DNA from 4 places in the Streptomyces sp. NPDC006798 genome. Region 1 is predicted to be linked to each of the others. Evidence: riboswitches for the same ligand, from Rfam matches in the RefSeq annotation. Region 1 holds a riboswitch; each other region holds the start of a gene.
What was found. A riboswitch is a leader RNA that binds a small molecule or an ion and turns the genes downstream of it on or off. The one in region 1 is predicted to bind cyclic di-AMP.
Positions count from the first base shown of each region.

Region 1 (3,199 bases):
GGAGGTCGCCGCCCGGCTGGAGCAGGCCCTGGTCCGGGAGGGGCTGCGCAGGGGCGGCGACACCGAGGAGAACACGGCCCGCTACGAGGGCTTCGCGACTGCCGTGATCGCGGAGATCCCGCACGGGGCCGGGGTCGTACGGCTGCTCAACCGGGGGCACCCCGAACCGCTGCTGCTGCGGGGCGACGGCCGGGCCCGGTTCCTGCCGCCGGACGACGCGGCCCTGCCGCTGGGGATGCGGGAGCTGGGGGAGTGGCCGGGGCGGACCGAGACCCATCCGATGCCGGCCGGCTCGACCCTGCTGCTGTACACGGACGGGCTCTCCGAGGCGCGGAACCCGGCGGGGGCCTTCTACGACCCGGGGGAGCGGCTCGGGGGCCGGGTGTTCCCGGGGCCGGGGGAGCTGCTGGACGCGCTGGTCGACGACGTACGACGGCACACGGGCGGCGGATCCACGGACGACATGGCGCTGCTGGCGGTCACGGGGCCCTTGGTCACGGGACCTGAGTTCTCCGGGCGTGCGGTCTCCGGTACTCCGGCTTCCGATACCCCGTCTGCGGATGCCCCGGCTTCCGATACCCCGGCCTCCGGATCTGGGGCTTCCGGGTCCGCGGCCTCCGGATCCCCGACCCCCGGGACCCCCGAGGACGGCTGATCTCCGGATCCCGTAGGCCGGCTTCCGGCCCCGGTGGCCGAACCCCGCCGAGGGTCCGTCCGGCGCCGGGACAGGCGGCGCTCCGGGCTCTTGGATAAAGACTTGACCAACCCTTCGCCGGGTGTCGGCGCCTATGTGCCATTGCACAGCCCATTTATCGACCGAGAGTAACCGAGTCGTCGCTCTGCATATATCAATTGACGGTCCGTCAGTGGCCGCGAGCGCCCCGACGGGGCGTCAGGGACCCGTTTTGCCGGTCGGCTCGCCCGATTTGGCGAGCTTCTGTCCCGGTTGATCCACCAGATGGGTTTAACGATCATCAGGAACAGCTTGGAAAACATTCCCGGTGTCTATTAACGTTCGATAACGCAGCGCGGTCGTCCCAGCCGCCGTCAGGGCGGCTCCGTGCTCATGCGCCGAATCCCGCAAGGGAACCGGGGAACCACTTCTTGGGGTGAATCGGGTGACTCCGCAGCCTGCGGAGTCACGCGTAGGAGACCTTCCTGCTCCGAACCCGTCAGCTAACCCGGTAGGCGAGAAGGAAGGAAAGGAGCACGCCTCAGTGGCGTCCAACACCCCTGCCCCGCAAGCCCCCGCCGGGCCCGGGTACTCGCACTCCGGCTTCCGTGAGGACGGCGGTCCCGAGCGTTCCACCGACGAGTGGAACCCGAGCGCCGAGACCATCGGTTCCAACCGCGGCAAGCACCGCGTACTGCGCCAGCAGCGCCGGGCCTTCGCCCGCAGCTCCACCGTCCTCGGTGTCGGTGTCATCGCCGCGGTCGGCGCGGGCGGCATCGCCACCGCGCAGGACAAGGCCCCGATCACCATCTCCCTGCCCGACGGGCTCGGCGGCGACGAGGAGGGCCCCGCCCCGGTCGGCCTCGCCACCATGGGCGCCCCCGGTGCCCAGGCCGAGGAGGCCGACGCGGCCGCCGGTGACGCCCTGCGCTCCCGGATCCTCCAGCAGGCCGAGCAGCAGCAGGCCACCGCCGACGCGGAGCGCCGCGCCGCCGCCGAGAAGGCCGCCGCCGAACAGGCGGCCGAGGACGCGAAGCAGGCCGCCACCGACGCCAAGAAGAAGGCGGACGAGGCGAAGAAGAAGGCCGCCGAGGAAGCCAAGAAGAAGGCGGAGGCCGAGCGGCTCGCCAAGCTGGCGAAGAGCTTCTCGCCCCCTACCTCCAACTACCGGATCACCTCGGTCTACGGCCAGTCCGGCTCGATGTGGTCCTCCGGTCAGCACACCGGTGTCGACTTCGCCGCCTCGGCGGGCACCCCGACCAAGGCCGTCGGCGCGGGCACCATCAAGTCCGCCGGCATGGCGGGCGCGTACGGCCTCCAGACCATCCTCCAACTGAACGACGGCACCGAGGTGATGTACGCCCACCAGTCGTCGATCAACGTCAGCGTCGGCCAGAAGGTCGCCGCGGGCGACATGATCGGCCGGGTCGGCGCCACCGGCAATGTCACCGGCGACCACCTCCACCTGGAGGTCAGGACGCCCGGCGGCTCGGTGATCGACCCCCTGGCCTGGCTGCGCAGCAAGGGCGTTCCGGTCTAGGCAAACCCCCGCGGCCCGCTTCTCTCGTGGACCACCGGCAGTTCCGACGCATCACCCCCCGACGTCGGAGCTGCCGGTTTCCGCATGTCCGGGGCGGAATGTCCGGGGCGGCCGGGTTCGGGGCGGCCGGGTTCGGGCGCGGAACGCCGTACGGGTCAGACGCGGTACGGGTTGTACCCCTCGTAGTCGCGGTACGGCGGCGGCACCCGCACCGCGCCCGCCGCCCGGGCGCCGTAGGTGAGCGCCGGTCCCGCCACCGCCTTCCGGTTCCACATGTGGTGCAGCAACTCCTGCTCCCTCGCCACGAAGTCCGGGTCGGCGGCCCCGCGCGACGCCCGGTCGCGCAGAAAGGCCAGTGACGTCGCGAACCGTACGTACTCCGACACCGCGTGCGCGGCGGTCGGCCCCCCGGCCCGGCGGGCGAACGACCGGGCTTCGGACCTGGCCCGCATCGACGACAGCGCGGCGGGTTCGGCGGGCGCCAGCCAGCCCGCCGCGGCGTACGGCGGCAGCGCCACCGAGATCGTCCGCAGCTCCCGCTGCCGGGACCAGATCGTCAGCCAGGTCAGCAGCGCGAAGGCCGGGACCATGAACATCCCGTAGACCAGATAGAAGCCGAACGGGCCGAGGTAGGACGCCGAACCGTTCCAGAGCGCGTGCATCGCCATCGACAGCAGCAGCCCCAGCACGGGCAGGACGAACCGGCGCAGCCGGTGCCGTCGGGCCGCCATCGCCGCGAAGCCCAGTCCGAGACCGGTGAGCACGGTGAAGAGGGGATGCGCGAACGGCGACATGACGACCCGTACGAAGAACGTCGCCGCCGCCGAGGCGATACCCGAGCCGCCCGCCGACTGCTCCTCGTCGAAGGCCGTCCCGAGATAGAGGATGTTCTCGGTGAAGGCGAAGCCGGTCGCGGTGAAACCGGCGAACACCACACCGTCGACCAGACCGGTGAAGTGCCGCCGCCGGAAGAAGAAGAGCAGGAA
Region 1 covers NZ_JBEYIS010000074.1:22,978-26,176, reverse strand. The annotation lists gene ABZ714_RS31925 (PP2C family protein-serine/threonine phosphatase) at 1-655, shown strand, start outside; cyclic di-AMP (ydaO/yuaA leader) riboswitch at 1,060-1,206, shown strand; gene ABZ714_RS31920 (M23 family metallopeptidase) at 1,218-2,213, shown strand; gene ABZ714_RS31915 (PrsW family intramembrane metalloprotease) at 2,369-3,199, opposite strand, start outside.

Region 2 (3,199 bases), on a different contig from region 1:
CCCCGCTCGCCGAGGGCGAAATCGCCGCCCCGACCAGGGGATTCGTTCGGTGATTCCCGGTCGACACCCTCCCGATGAACTGTACGTCCTGTACATTTTTTACAGACGACAGGACCCGAGGAACGAGGTACGCCATGACCAGCCGTCCCGCCGCCCGCTATGTCCTTCCCCAGCTCACCGAGCGGACCGGCCGGGGCGTCCGGACCATGGATCCGTACAGCAAGCTGCTGGAGGAGCGGATCATCTTCATCGGCACCCCGGTGGACGACACGGCGGCCAATGACGCGATCGCCCAGTTCCTCCATCTCGAACACGCCGACCCGGACCGGGACATCGCTCTCTATCTCAACTCCCCCGGCGGCTCGCTCAGTGCGGCGCTGGCGGTCTACGACACGATGCAGGTGATCACCTGCGATGTGGAGACGACCTGTATCGGCCAGGTCGCCGCGGCGGCCGCCCTGTTGCTCGCGGCCGGGGCGCCGGGGAAGCGGATGGCGCTGCCGGGCGCGCGGATCGTGCTGCGGCAGCCCGCCCTCGACGAGCCGATGCGGGGTATGCCGTCCGATCTGGAGATCGAGGCACGGGAGCTGCTGCGCCAACGGGCCCTGACGACGGAGCTGCTGGCCCGGCACACCGGCCGGACCGAGCCGGGGATCACGGCCGATCTGGAGCGCGATCTCTTCCTGGACGCGGCGGGCGCGAAGGAGTACGGCCTGGTGGACCATGTGATCGACAGCCGGAAGAGCTCTCGGCCCGGCGGCTCGCGATGACCCCTTCCGTACCTCGCCCCGAGCTTCCGCCGCTGCCCGCGCTCACCCGCGCCGAGGGGGAGTTGCTCGACGCCTATCTCGCCGTCGCCGATCTGGTGGGCCGGATCAATCCGGCCCGCTCGGAACAGACCTACGGCGCCCTGCGGGCCGCCCAGGCCCTGGTGGCGCGGGCGATCGAGCTCCGGGACGCCCTGACGCTGATGCATCACCGGGGAGAGAGCGAGTTGCATACCGCGACTCTCGCGGACGCCCTGCGCGTACTCGACGGCGAAAGGCGGACATTCCGGGTCACGATCCCGAAACCGCCGTCGCGCTGACGCCCCGTCGACCGTCCGTCAACCGCCGTTCGAGTGGGATAACTCCTCCCTCGATCGGTGGAGTCGAACCGCGGGTAACGACTACGGTCGAGTTGCGCCGGACCGACGATCCCTCTACCGGAAAGTCCTATCCCCGGCCTGGTGAGCGGCCCTTCGGGTGTCCACGGAGACGCGCCGCGCCGGTCCGATTCATACGAACGGCGCATTCGTGGCGAAACTCACATATCGCCGTTTTGGCTTCGAAATCCGGCACTTGATGGGTCAAGATCCGTGGGACGACAAGCCCCCGTCACCTCGGCGGGGCGGTCCGGGCGGACGCCGAGTCCTGCCGCTGTCCCGGATGACTGGTCGACAGAAGTGCATTCGGCAGGAGTGGAGGACCCAGGCAGTACGGGACGGCCGGAGCGATCGATCCGGAAGTCCCTCGGGGTGAAGCCGCGCCAGCGGCCGGGCACCTTCGTCCGCCCGAACCCGACAGGTCATCCTTCACAGGCGGCTGACGAAGGGTTGCGCATGAGTGCGCAGATGAACGTCCCGTCCCTGCTCGGCCGGGCGGGCACCGTGTCCGCCCTGACGATCGCGGCGCTCGGTGCCTCGATGGTCGTACCGGGCGGCACGCCGGAGGCGCAGGCCGCCGCCACGGCGCACGCGGGCAAGGCTTTGAAGGTCGCCGCGTCCAAGAAGGGGGCACCGTACAAGTACGGCGCGGCGGGCCCGTCCCGCTTCGACTGCTCGGGGCTGACGGTCTACTCGTACAAGCAGGCGGGGAAGAAGCTCCCGCGGACCGCGCAGCAGCAGTACAACAAGACCCGCAAGATCTCCGTGAAGTCGCGCCAGGCCGGAGACCTGGTCTTCTTCCACGGCAGCGGCGGTGTCTACCACGTCGGGATATATGCCGGGAAGGGGAAGATCTGGCACTCGCCCAAGCGGGGTTCCTGGGTGAAGCTGGACAAGATCTGGACCAAGAGCGTGTCGTACGGACGCGTCAAGTGACGCTCCGGCGGAGCTGAGTCGCGTAGCGGCCCCGGGGGGGGGATCCTCTCCGGGGCCGCCGCGTGTCCGGGCGGCCCCGGGGCGCGCCGCCCGTACCGTGGCGAGCCGGTGCCCTACGGCTCACCGGGCCCGCGGGCCCGGCCCCGGTCCTGATACCGGACGGCCCCGTCCCGGGCCGTCGGGGCCCACGGCAGGGCGACCCAGACGGTCTTGCCGCCGTCCGGGGTCGGTGTGACCGTCAGCCGCCCGCCGCTGTGCGCGGTGAGGCTGCGGACGATGACCATCCCCCGCCCGTTGTCCTGCCGGACGGCGGCGGGCAGCCGCTGCGGCCGGCGCGGATGGCTGTCCGTCACGCCGATCCTCAGCTCCTCGTCGCGCTCCAGCAGCAGATCGACGGTGAAGGTGGGCGACTGGCCGAAGGTGTGCTGGACCGCGTTGGTCGTCAGTTCGGAGACGATCAGCCGGATGGTGTCGGCCATGTCCCCGCCGGGCGGCAGTCCCCACTCGGTGACGACATCGGTGACATGTCCGCGTGCCACGGACACCGACCCGGGGTCGCTCGGCAGAGTGATCGAACTCTCCAGCAGATCCGCCATGGCGACGCCGTCCCTTCCCAGCCGCGGCCGTGCCTCGGCCGCGCCTCCGACGTCCCGGTCCCCCGGCTCCCGGCGGCCCGGGGCGGGGCCGCGCGGACGGCTTCGGCGGGGCGCCGAGCGTCGGACTGCCCCTCATCCTGCCGCCGCAGGCACGATCCGCCAAGATCTGTGGACAACTGTCGCCCGAAGCGGTGAACTCTGCTACGCAAGACCGTTTTTGGCCATACCCATACGCAAATGTCCGGCCTCGGTCCGCCGTTCAGCTCTCCGGAGCCGCCCGGACGGGTGTCCGGCCCGGGGGCAGCGCCTCGGGCGGAGCGGTGGCGATCACCGTGGCGACCGCGGCGGCGATCTGCCCGTCCGTCAGATCGGCCCGGGCGGTCAGCCGGATCCGGGAGACCCCGTCCGGTACCGACGGGGGCCGGAAGCACCCGACCTGGAGCCCCGCCGTCCGGCAGTCGGCGGCCCAGCGGACGGCTGCCGCGGGCGAGGGGGCCCGTACCGACACCACCGCCGCGTCGGG
Region 2 covers NZ_JBEYIS010000022.1:112,471-115,669, reverse strand. The annotation lists gene ABZ714_RS17470 (ATP-dependent Clp protease proteolytic subunit) at 135-770, shown strand; gene ABZ714_RS17465 (hypothetical protein) at 767-1,087, shown strand; cyclic di-AMP (ydaO/yuaA leader) riboswitch at 1,436-1,597, shown strand; gene ABZ714_RS17460 (C40 family peptidase) at 1,601-2,080, shown strand; gene ABZ714_RS17455 (ATP-binding protein) at 2,194-2,676, opposite strand; gene ABZ714_RS17450 (8-amino-7-oxononanoate synthase) at 2,936-3,199, opposite strand, start outside.
Region 2: it holds a riboswitch for cyclic di-AMP, as region 1 does, so the genes downstream of both, ABZ714_RS17460 (C40 family peptidase) here and ABZ714_RS31920 (M23 family metallopeptidase) in region 1, are expected to answer to the same signal.

Region 3 (3,199 bases), on a different contig from region 1:
GTAGTACTCGGTCATCTCGGCGGCGGTCCGGGACTTGCCCTCGAACTCGTAGACGCCGTCCTTGTAGAACTCGGAGGCGGCGACGTCGAGCGCCAGCGCGATGTCGCGGCCGGGGGTGTAACCGGCCTCCTTGATCGCTTCGAGGATGAGGTCGAGCGCCTCGCGGTTGGAGCCGAGGTTCGGCGCGAAGCCGCCCTCGTCGCCGAGGCCGGTGGAGAGGCCGCGGCCCTTCAGCACCTTCTTGAGGGTGTGGTAGACCTCGGTGCCCCAGCGCAGGGCCTCGGAGAAGGACTCGGCGCCGATCGGCGCGATCATGAACTCCTGGATGTCGACATTGGAGTCCGCGTGGGATCCGCCGTTGAGGATGTTCATCATCGGGACGGGCAGCAGGTGCGCGTTCGGGCCGCCGAGGTAGCGGAAGAGCGGCAGGTCGGACGCCTCGGAGGCGGCGTGCGCCACGGCGAGGGAGACGCCGAGGATGGCGTTGGCGCCGAGGGAGCCCTTGTTGTCGGTGGCGTCCAGGTCGAACATGGCCTGGTCGATCAGGCGCTGCTCGGTGGCGTCGTAGCCGACCAGCTCCGGGCCGATCTGCTCGATGACGGCCAGGACGGCCTTCTCGACACCCTTGCCCAGGTAGCGGTTGGGGTCCCCGTCGCGGAGCTCAATGGCCTCGAAGGCACCGGTGGAGGCACCGGAGGGCACGGCAGCACGGCCGGTGCTGCCGTCGTCGAGGCCCACCTCGACCTCGACCGTGGGGTTGCCCCGGGAGTCGAGGATTTCCCGGGCTACGACGACGTCGATGGACGGCACGAGCATCTCCTTCTGGGATGTGACGCGTGGGATGCGGGTTTGTTTCGGCCCTTGTGGTCACGAGCCTAACCGGACGGGGGGCGCCGTCCCGCCGATGCCCGCCCCCTGGGACGAAAAAGAGTACGAAGAATCGCGGTGACCGGCGAAGGCCGTGCCGCTACCCGCCGGTAGCGGCTCTCACCTGCGCTCTCGTCCGCTCAGACGGGTGTACGGAAGGGCCGGCGGGGCCGCCGTCCGGGGCCGTGGGGCGGGGCCGGCGCGGGGGCGGTCCGGGGGTGATACGGGAAACCCCGGACCGGCGCGTACGGGGGAGTCGCGCCGGCCCGGGGTGGTGGCCGTCTCCGTGCCGGGGCCCGTGAGGGGATTCCGCGCGAGGACGGCCGGGGGGACGGACCTGTGGGGGGAGGGCCGCCGCGGGGACGGCGGCGGCCCGGGGCCCGTCCGGGGTCAGCTCAGGTGGAGCAGCTGGCCCGGGAAGATCACGTCGGCGTCGTCGACGATGTCCTCGTTCAGCTCGAAGAGCTGCTGCCAGCCACCCTTGACCTGCTCGGCCTCGGCGATCTTGCTCAGCGTGTCGCCGGCCTTGACCTCGTACGTGCCGTCGCCCTTCAGGAAGCCCTTGGCGGGACCCTGGGACTTCTTCGGCGCCTGCTTCTGGGCCGGGGCCTCGGCGCGCTCGGAGCGGGTGGTCGGGGCCTCGGCCCGCTTCTGCTCCTTCGGCGCGGCCTTGGGCGCGGCCTGCTTCTTGGGCTGCTCCTGCTTCGGCTGGGCGGGGGCCTGCTCGGCCGCGCCGCCGCCGTACGGGGTGTTGGAGAGGCCGACGCCGCAGGACGGCCAGGCGCCCTTGCCCTGGCCCGCGAGGACCTTCTCGGCTATCTCGATCTGCTGGGCCTTGGAGGCCAGGTGCGCGTTGGACGCGTACTTGGTGCCACCGAAGGCGGCCCACGTCGACGGGGAGAACTGGAGTCCGCCGTAGTAGCCGTTGCCGGTGTTGATGGACCAGTTGCCGCCGGACTCGCACTGGGCGACCTTGTCCCACTCGGCGGCGGTGGCGGCGGAGGCGGAGGTGGCGCCCATCAGCGGGGCGGCGATGGCGGCACCGGTGATCCCGGCGAAGGCGGCGAACTTGGCGGCCTTGGACGGACGGCGGTGCTTGCCCTTGGTGGCGAACAGCATGGCGGATCTCCTCACCGACGCCTACGAGGTGAGCTGTCGGGTTCGGGCGCAGTGAGTTGCCCGGCCGGACGACCCTCGGGTCGTACGGCTTCACCCCTAGCCGGGTCCCGCCGTCCTCACGGACGGTGGGCGGACCGGCACGAACCTGGGTCCCCCGCTCCTGCCTTCGGCGCTGTCGCGACGACTGTTCCCCCCGACCGACGGCAGGATTTCGGCGTGACGGTCAGTGGTGCCCGCTTTGGCGAGCGGTCCAGACCGTAGCCACAGCCGTCCCGGTTCTTCAAAGACGGAACATCGTGGTCAAATCGCCCATCCCGCCCCTCCGGTAACTTGCGTTTCCGCAGGTGGCGCGCGGAATAGGCAATTCCGGAAGGGCCGGGGCGGCGGTCCGGGCAAAGAGACTCATGTCTCACTTACGCGAAACCGGACATTTACCGACGAATCACTACGTCAGTTTCGCCGGTACGCAGGCTACTTCGGCTGAAGATCAAGGCTCTGGCCAGGCAGGATGAGGTCGGGATCAGCTCCGACCACCTTCTGGTTGGCCTCGTAGAGCGCCGGCCAGCCGCCGGGGACGTCCTTCGCCTCCGCGATGGCCCAGAGATTGTCGCCGGTGCGCACCGTGTAGCTACCGGACGCCGGGGCGGTTTCGCCCGCGGTGTCCTTACTGTCCGTCGCGGTGGTCCCGTTCGCGGGGGCCTTCGCACCGGATCCGCCCGCACCGCCCGGGTCGCCCTGGTTCCGGGCGTCGGCCCGGCCCGGGGTGTCACCGCGGGACGTCCGGTCGGGGCCGGACATCCGGGACGGGTCGATGGCGTCCACGGCGGAGGTGTCCGGGGCCGCCGCGTCGGTACGGGCTCCCGCGCCGGCGTCCGCACCCGCGTCGGCACCGGCCTTCGGAGCGCCGCCGCCCGCCGTGCCAGGCTCCGTCGCGGGCGTACCGCGGTGCTTGCCGGTCCCGGGGGCCTCGGCGGACTTGCCGGGCGCCTCCTTCTTCTGTGCCGCGTCCGCCTTGGGCGCCGCCGCACCGGCGTCCCTGCCGCCCGCGCCACGCGGCTCGGCCGGAGCGGTCTCCTTGGCCGCGTCCGCGGCGCGCTTCGCGGCCGGGCCGCTCGGCACCGGGTCGGCGCCCGGGTCGATCCCGGTCGAGGCGCCCGCCCCGAGCCCGGCGTTGGCACCGCAGGACGGCCACGCCTTGGCGCCCTGGGCCGCG
Region 3 covers NZ_JBEYIS010000020.1:81,641-84,839, forward strand. The annotation lists gene eno (phosphopyruvate hydratase) at 1-810, opposite strand, end outside; gene ABZ714_RS16145 (transglycosylase family protein) at 1,258-1,986, opposite strand; cyclic di-AMP (ydaO/yuaA leader) riboswitch at 1,990-2,168, opposite strand; gene ABZ714_RS16150 (transglycosylase family protein) at 2,458-3,199, opposite strand, start outside.
Region 3: it holds a riboswitch for cyclic di-AMP, as region 1 does, so the genes downstream of both, ABZ714_RS16145 (transglycosylase family protein) here and ABZ714_RS31920 (M23 family metallopeptidase) in region 1, are expected to answer to the same signal.

Region 4 (3,199 bases), on a different contig from region 1:
AGCCGGTCCCGGGTCTCCGGGGTCAGGCCGAGACCCCGGGACAGATACTCCTCGGTTCCGCCCCAGGCCGTGTCGATGGTGTCGAACGCGGCCCGCAGATAGGCCGGGCGCGCGTCGAACAGCGGGCTCAGCAGCTCCATCACCTCGCCGGACGTCCCGGCGGGCGCGTCGTCGGCCCGCCGGACCAGATAGCGGCGGTGCGGATCGTTGGACTTCAGATAGTCCGCCTCGATCGCCTCCCGCTCCACCCCGACCGCCAGCAGGGTCACCGCGATCGAGAGACCCGCCCGGTCCTTGCCCGCGGCGCAGTGCATCAGGGCCGGGACGCTGTCCTCGGCCAGGGTGCGCAGTACCCGGCCGTGCTCGCCGGTCCGGCCCGCGATCAGGGTCCGGTACGACTCCGTCATCCGGTCCGCCGCCCGGCCGTCCGCCAGCAGGGACCGCAGCTGGGGCAGATCGCCCCGGTGGACCACCTGCCAGAACTCGGCGCCGTCGGCGGGGTCGCTCAGCGGCAGATTGAGATTCCGTACCCCCGGCAGGGTCACGTCCGGGCCCTCGATCCGGATATCGGCCGCGTTGCGGAAGTCGAAGATCGTATGGAGGCCGAGACCGGCGAGGAAGGCGGTGTCGCTCCCGGTGGCATGGGCCAGATGGCCACTGCGGTAGAGGCGGCCGTGGCGCACCGTCCGCCCGTCGAGGGTCGGCATGCCGCCGACGTCGCGGAAGTTGCGGACCCCGGCCAGCTCGGGCTCGGTGGACGGAACCTGCGGCACCTGCTGCGTCACTGAGGGCTCCCTGTGGCGTCACTGCCGTCGGCTCGGACGCCGACGGTGGCGTGAACCCGACGATACGACATCGGTTCCCTCGGGCAATCTTCTTGTCCGACCGGGCCGGAGCGGTGCCGTCACGGTGTCCGGGCGGGGCCGGAGAGCGGCCGAGCCATCAGAGGATCGTAGGGTTCTGTCCGTATTCATGCCCAATAGGTGCTTGGTCGAACATGCCCTGTCTCATGGGGAGATGGGTGGTCGTCATGAGCAGGATCACAATCGTGACGTTGTGTGGCGGGGGGCGCCGGGCGTGACGCCCCCGGCGCTGGGGAGTTGACCCCGGGGTCTCCACGGAGGGTGACCGGCCCCGGGGTTCCCGCAAGATCGACCCCGGCCGCTCCCGTACCGCTTGGCTTGTTCCTGACGACATGGCCGGTTTAGGTTCACCGGACTCCGGACGGACCGCCGAATCCTGCCGCCGCCCGGACTTTCCTTCACCCGAACCACGTGGCAGGAGCGGGGGACCCAGGTAGTACGCCGATCCGGGCGACCGGACGGCTCGGGGTGAAGCCGTGCCCGACGGGCGCGGCCGGGCAACTCCAGCCCGAACCCGACAGCTCACCTCGCAGGCGCCGGAGAGGAATCGCGCCATGCCCGGAAAGGGTAAGCACCGCCGTCCCCGGACGACGGTCATCACACGCGGCATCGTCGCCGCCGGCACCGGCGGAGCCGCCATCGCCCTGCCCCTGATCGGGGCCACCGGCGCCCACGCCGCCGAACCCGCCGCCCCGGTGACGGCCGCCGTCGCCCCGGCCGCCCCCGCGACCCCGGCCGCCGCCGGGAAGGCCGCCACCGGAGCCACGACCTATGTCGTCGTCGCCGGTGACCATCTGTCCGGGATCGCGTTCGAGCGCGACGTCGAGGGCGGCTGGCAGCAGCTGTACGCCGACAACCGTACGGCCGTCGGCGACGACCCGTCCCTGATCCACCCCGGTCTGAAGCTCACCCTGAACGGCGGCGGCGCCGAGCGCCCGCAGTCCGGGACCGGCGACAAGCCGGCGAAGGCCGAGAAGAAGGCCGAGAAGAAGGCCGAGAAGAAGGCGGAGACCGGCAAGGCCGACCGCGCCTCCCGCGACGGCGCCCGGGCCGCCGCCCCGGCCCCCGCCGCCGAGCCCGCCCCGGCGAAGGAGGCCGCCCCGGCCCCGGCCGCCGAGCCCGCCGCCGCGGAGCCCGCCCCCGAGTCCGCCCCGGCCACGGGCGGCTGGTCCGCCCCGGTCGACGGCGCCGTCAGCACCCCGTACCGCGCCTCCGGCGCCATGTGGTCCAGCGGCTACCACACCGGTGTCGACTTCGCGGTGCCCACCGGGACCAGCATCAAGTCCATCGGCCCCGGCACCGTCGTCTCCGCCGGCTGGGCCGGTGCGTACGGCAACGAGGTCGTCATCCAGCACACCGACGGCACCTACTCGCAGTACGCCCATCTCTCCTCCCTCTCCGTCGCCGCCGGCCAGACCGTCAGCGGCGGACAGCAGATCGGCCTCGCCGGTTCGACCGGCAACTCCAGCGGCCCGCATCTGCACCTGGAGGTCCGTACCGGACCGGGCTACGGCTCCGACATCGACCCCGTCGCCCATCTGCGGAGCCACGGCGTCGACCTCTGAGCCCGCTGAGCGCGCCGGGCCCGGCTCGACCTGCTGAGCCCGTCGGGCGGGCCGAGCCCGCCGAACTCGCGTCCCCCACGACACCCCTGTCGTGGGGGACGCGGTGTATTCCCGGCCGGTCGCGGGATCACGGTGTGATAGATCACGGCCCGTCAACCCCTCCCTACGGTCGCGTAGGTCACATCCGGGAGGGGAGGATGGTTGCCGTGGGAGACGATTCGAGCACAGTGATGACCGGCGGGATCGGGTCGTACGCGGCGATCGGTGACAGCTTCACCGAGGGCGTGGGGGACCCGGGACCCGATGGAACCTACGTCGGCTGGGCGGACCGCTTCGCGGTACTGCTCGCCGACCGCGTACCGGAAGGCACCTTCCGGTACGCCAATCTGGCCGTACGCGGCCGGCTCCTCGACCAGATCGTGGCGGAGCAGGTGCCCAGGGCGCGGGCGCTCGCCCCGGACCTGGTGTCGTTCTGCGCCGGGGGCAACGACATCATCCGCCCGGGCAGCGACCCGGACGACGTGGCGGAGCGGTTCGAGCGGGCCGTCGCCGAACTGACCGGGGCCGTCGGCACCGTCATGGTCACCACCGGCTTCGACACCCGTGACATTCCGGTACTGCGCCATCTGCGCGGCAAGATCGCCACCTATACGGCCCATGTCCGGGCCATCGCCGACCGCTACGACTGCCCGGTGCTGGACCTGTGGTCGCTCCGGTCCGTACAGGACCGCCGGGCCTGGGACCCCGACCGGCTCCATCTGTCGCCGGAGG
Region 4 covers NZ_JBEYIS010000011.1:10,091-13,289, reverse strand. The annotation lists gene ABZ714_RS09735 (tyrosine-protein phosphatase) at 1-785, opposite strand, end outside; cyclic di-AMP (ydaO/yuaA leader) riboswitch at 1,253-1,412, shown strand; gene ABZ714_RS09730 (LysM peptidoglycan-binding domain-containing M23 family metallopeptidase) at 1,418-2,428, shown strand; gene ABZ714_RS09725 (SGNH/GDSL hydrolase family protein) at 2,626-3,199, shown strand, end outside.
Region 4: it holds a riboswitch for cyclic di-AMP, as region 1 does, so the genes downstream of both, ABZ714_RS09730 (LysM peptidoglycan-binding domain-containing M23 family metallopeptidase) here and ABZ714_RS31920 (M23 family metallopeptidase) in region 1, are expected to answer to the same signal.